2 regions of the Paenibacillus sp. G34 genome follow, and region 1 is predicted to be linked to the other one. Evidence: a T-box and tRNA genes for the amino acid it is inferred to sense, from the RefSeq annotation. Region 1 holds a T-box; the other holds one or more tRNA genes.

What was found. A T-box is a leader RNA that pairs with one kind of tRNA and senses whether it is charged. The one in region 1 lies ahead of trpS (tryptophan--tRNA ligase), so its partner is inferred to be a tRNA-Trp.
Region 2: it has a tRNA-Trp gene. The T-box ahead of trpS (tryptophan--tRNA ligase) is inferred to sense a tRNA for this amino acid. The anticodon was not compared.

Annotation. Positions count from the first base shown of each region.
Region 1 covers NZ_CM166469.1:780,609-782,781, reverse strand. The annotation lists gene AC1VYS_RS03605 (DMT family transporter) at 1-850, shown strand, start outside; T-box leader at 878-1,221, shown strand; gene trpS (tryptophan--tRNA ligase) at 1,394-2,173, shown strand, end outside.
Region 2 covers NZ_CM166469.1:5,260,390-5,262,562, forward strand. The annotation lists gene AC1VYS_RS23915 (cupredoxin domain-containing protein) at 32-592, opposite strand; tRNA gene AC1VYS_RS23920 (tRNA-Leu) at 751-829, opposite strand; tRNA gene AC1VYS_RS23925 (tRNA-Cys) at 870-943, opposite strand; tRNA gene AC1VYS_RS23930 (tRNA-Gly) at 950-1,024, opposite strand; tRNA gene AC1VYS_RS23935 (tRNA-Gln) at 1,029-1,103, opposite strand; tRNA gene AC1VYS_RS23940 (tRNA-His) at 1,118-1,190, opposite strand; tRNA gene AC1VYS_RS23945 (tRNA-Trp) at 1,219-1,292, opposite strand; tRNA gene AC1VYS_RS23950 (tRNA-Tyr) at 1,299-1,384, opposite strand; tRNA gene AC1VYS_RS23955 (tRNA-Thr) at 1,394-1,469, opposite strand; tRNA gene AC1VYS_RS23960 (tRNA-Phe) at 1,492-1,564, opposite strand; tRNA gene AC1VYS_RS23965 (tRNA-Asp) at 1,661-1,738, opposite strand; tRNA gene AC1VYS_RS23970 (tRNA-Met) at 1,767-1,840, opposite strand; tRNA gene AC1VYS_RS23975 (tRNA-Val) at 1,858-1,933, opposite strand; tRNA gene AC1VYS_RS23980 (tRNA-Glu) at 2,036-2,107, opposite strand; tRNA gene AC1VYS_RS23985 (tRNA-Ser) at 2,125-2,173, opposite strand, start outside.

The DNA.
Region 1 (2,173 bases):
AATGACCGTCACCATTGCCCATCCCCTGGATGTGCTTGCACACCGATTTGCCCTGTCCCTGATTGTGGTCAGCATTCCCGTGATGTTCGGCTGGATCAAGATCAATCTTCGTCTGGCTGACCTGTGGCGAATCATACCGCTCGGATTGCTCTCGCCGGTCCTGTTCTTTGCCTTTCAGGCCTTTGGATTGGTGACATCCAATTCTTCGGAGGCAGGAATCATTCAAGCGATGGTGCCTGTGTTTACCCTTGTCTTAGCTTCGGTCTTTCTGAAGGAACGTACATCTATTATGCAAAAAATGTCTCTGCTCCTTTCTGTCGCTGGCGTCATCTTTATTTTTGCCATGAAAGGCAGTGGCATGTCGATGAGTAATATGCAAGGCATTGTACTACTGGTTCTTTCGGCCATCAGTTTTGCAGGTTACGGGGTACTCGCAAGACCTCTTACTCGGCAATATAAACCGCTAGAGTTGACCTGGGTGACCTTAATGGTAGGATGTGTTGTGTTTAATGCGATTGCACTAATACGTCATGCATTCACAGGCTCGATAGCTGATTATGTTCAGCCGCTTGGAGATCTATCCTACTTGGGCGCACTCGCTTATCTGGCTATCTTATCTACCATGGTATCCACCCTGCTGTCCAGCTACGCCCTGACTCATCTGGAGGCTTCACGCGTCAGTGTGTTCAGTAATCTGTCTACACTCATCTCCATCGCGGGTGGTGCACTGATTCTACATGAGCCTGTCCGGAGTTATCACTACATCGGTGCGGTCCTGATCATTATCGGTGTACTTGGCACCAACATAAGCGTTCGCAAACATGGGCTGGTCAGTCATTCAAAAGCATGATACAATGTGAAAAATTGTAAACGGACGTTATCAACGATGATGAAGAGAAGTACGCATGTCACGATTCTCCAGAGAGCCGGCGGATGGTGCGAGCCGGTGTGTCGGACATGCGGAAATGGGCTTCGGAGTTCCGAGTTGAACCAAGTTCTGACCCGTTTTGGGCGGGGAAAACTTGCAGTAGGCAAGGCGGCATGTCCTGCCGTTACCCATGGACAGGATATCGATCTAGATCATGGACGATCTGAGTCAGGTTAGCCTGATTTTTTATGCACATGACTGCAATGACTCCATTGCTGCATCCGTATCCCGTAAGTGAGCCGCATACCAGCGGCTAATGAAGGTGGCACCGCGAGCATTGCCTCGTCCTTCTGTTCTATTTCCTTAGGAAATTGGAACGGAGGACGAGGCTTTTTTATTTTCAGATCATGATATTGGCAGAAATCGCAGGCTGAAAGGAGGTGATGGTCGTGGAAGAAGGCTGGTGGCGACAGCTCGACATCAACAACATAAACAACCAAAAACCAATTCAAAGGAGAATGAACCATGAATACAAACCAAGAACTGATTTTGACCGGAGATCGAACTACTGGACAGCTTCATCTCGGCCATTACGTCGGCAGCCTGCGCAGCCGGGTGGAATTACAGGAGACCTACAAGACGTATATTTTACTCGCAGATGTTCAGGCCCTGACAACTCACTTTGACCAGCCTAAATTGATTGCAAACAGTGTGCATCAAGTAACTTTGGACTATTTAGCCGTTGGCATCGACCCAAACAAAACTACTCTTTTTATCCAATCTATGATTCCCGAAATTGCGGAACTGACGGTTATTTTCTCCATGTTTGTCACGGTAAACACGCTTCGGCACAATCCAACGATAAAAACGGAAGCACGAGATCGGGGATACACCGATTTGTATTATGGTTTTTTGGGATATCCCGTCAGCCAGGCTGCGGATATTGCCTTTTGTAAAGCGACGCTCATCCCGGCAGGTGAAGATCAGATCCCTCATGTGGAGACTGCACGAAAGCTGGTTCGACGGTTTAACGAGCTGTATGCACCTGTTTTTCCGGAGCCTCGAATATTGACGGGAGAACGTTTAGGAGGTTTGGACGGCGTTGGAAAAATGAGCAAAAGCATGGGTAATGCCATCTCCTTAAATGCAACACCGAATGATGTCCAAATAAAACTGACTAAGGCCAAAACCGATCCGGCACGCATTCATCGTTCCGACCCAGGCCACCCAGATATCTGTCCTGTGTATGCGTATCACGAGTTGTTTCGGCAAAACGATGCAAATGACATCCATGCTGCCTGCAGT
Region 2 (2,173 bases), 2.0 Mb from region 1:
CCTGTCAGGTCGAGCGATATCGCACACAGGATTACTTCGAGAGGACTTTAATTACCCCTTTCATACTTGGATGAGGTCCACAGTGATAATTAATTTCGCCCGCCTTCTTAAATGTAATGACTGATTTCTCACCCTCACCCAATAATCCCGTATTGAAAGAATCGTCCTCAGCAACAACGGAATGTTCAACCTGATCCTTGTTCACAAATTCAACACGATCCCCAACCTTAATCTTCAATTCTGCAGTTTGAAATGCAAAATCAGAAATCTCAACCACATAGGTCTTGCTCTTCTCTGTTTTGGGATCTTTGGCCTTTTTAGTGTCTTTAGAAGATTTGGAAGCATCACTTTTCTTCTTTGTGGACTTTTCCTTACCTGGAGTTGCAGGTACCGATTTCTTAGGTTTGTTTGGTTTAGTCACATTATTAGCAGTTGAACCCGTTACTTGTTTGGACGACGGCTTTACGTCCTTCTTATCACCGGTTCCCCCCATGTGATTGTGAACTGATGCTTCTGCACCCGCCAACTGAGGCAACGATAGACATAGTCCCAGTACCCAAATCAAGGATAAGTATTTTGCAGATTTTTTCATTATTGCTTTCCTCCCTAAAATATGTAGCGTAGCATGGTATACAAACATAAGAAACGAATCAAACCTGTATTCGGTTTGATCTCTCATAATTTTTTATAAAGTTCTTTTTTGAAAACAAAAAAAGTTCCTCAGATAATCTCTAAGGAACTTGCTAATAATACCGGCGAGAGGACTCGAACCTCCACGGTTTCCCACTCGATTTTGAGTCGAGCGCGTCTGCCATTCCGCCACGCCGGCCTATTTAGTTATAGCATATAATTTTCAAATAAAAATATGCTGGAGGCGCCACCCAGATTCGAACTGGGGATAAAGCTTTTGCAGAGCTGTGCCTTACCACTTGGCTATGGCGCCTTATTATGGAGCGGAAGACGGGAATCGAACCCGCGACCCTCGCCTTGGCAAGGCGATGCTCTACCGCTGAGCCACTTCCGCATAATGGCTGGGGATATAGGATTTGAACCTATGCATGACGGAGTCAAAGTCCGTTGCCTTACCGCTTGGCTAATCCCCATTAGATAACAAAGGGGCGATCGAGGGGAATTGAACCCCCGAATGCCGGATCCACAAACCGGTGCGTTAACCACTTCGCCACGATCGCCATATAGATTACATTCATTAAGATTAATTGGCAGGGGCAGCAGGAATTGAACCCACACCAACGGTTTTGGAGACCGTTGTTCTACCTTTAAACTATGCCCCTAAAAACTGGTGGAGGATGATGGATTCGAACCACCGAACCCGTACGGGAGCAGATTTACAGTCTGATGCGTTTGGCCACTTCGCTAATCCTCCAGGATTACATGGTGCCGGCGAGAGGACTTGAACCCCCAACCTACTGATTACAAGTCAGTTGCTCTACCAGTTGAGCTACACCGGCATATTAAGTTATTCTGTAAAGGTGGCTCGGGACGGAATCGAACCGCCGACACGAGGATTTTCAGTCCTCTGCTCTACCGACTGAGCTACCGAGCCATAATAAAGTTTAAGCTTGAGTCGCTACACTTTATCCAGGGCATCAGTGCCATACAGCAGATGTAGTGAACAACTTCCCTCATGTTAAAACTTAAATGGCGGAACCGACGGGATTCGAACCCGCGATCTCCTGCGTGACAGGCAGGCATGTTAGGCCAACTACACCACGGTTCCAGATCACTTTCATAGAAGAAAGTTTAAATTGCGGGGGCAGGATTTGAACCTGCGGCCTTCGGGTTATGAGCCCGACGAGCTACCGGGCTGCTCCACCCCGCGTCGTTATAAAAGGTATATGGTGGAGGCTGAGGGGATCGAACCCCCGACCCTCTGCTTGTAAGGCAGATGCTCTCCCAGCTGAGCTAAGCCTCCGAATAACACATTTATGATCTTACCATAAATCCGATGTTAAAATCAACTCTTTTTTTGAAGTGATGATCTTTTCATTAGACTTTCAAGTTATTAAAATAACTATGACCCGTAGGGGATTCGAACCCCTGTTACCTCCGTGAAAGGGAGGTGTCTTAACCCCTTGACCAACGGGCCTTGCTAGAGAAGTATTATGGCGGAGAGAGAGGGATTCGAACCCTCGAGACGCTTGTGACGCCTACA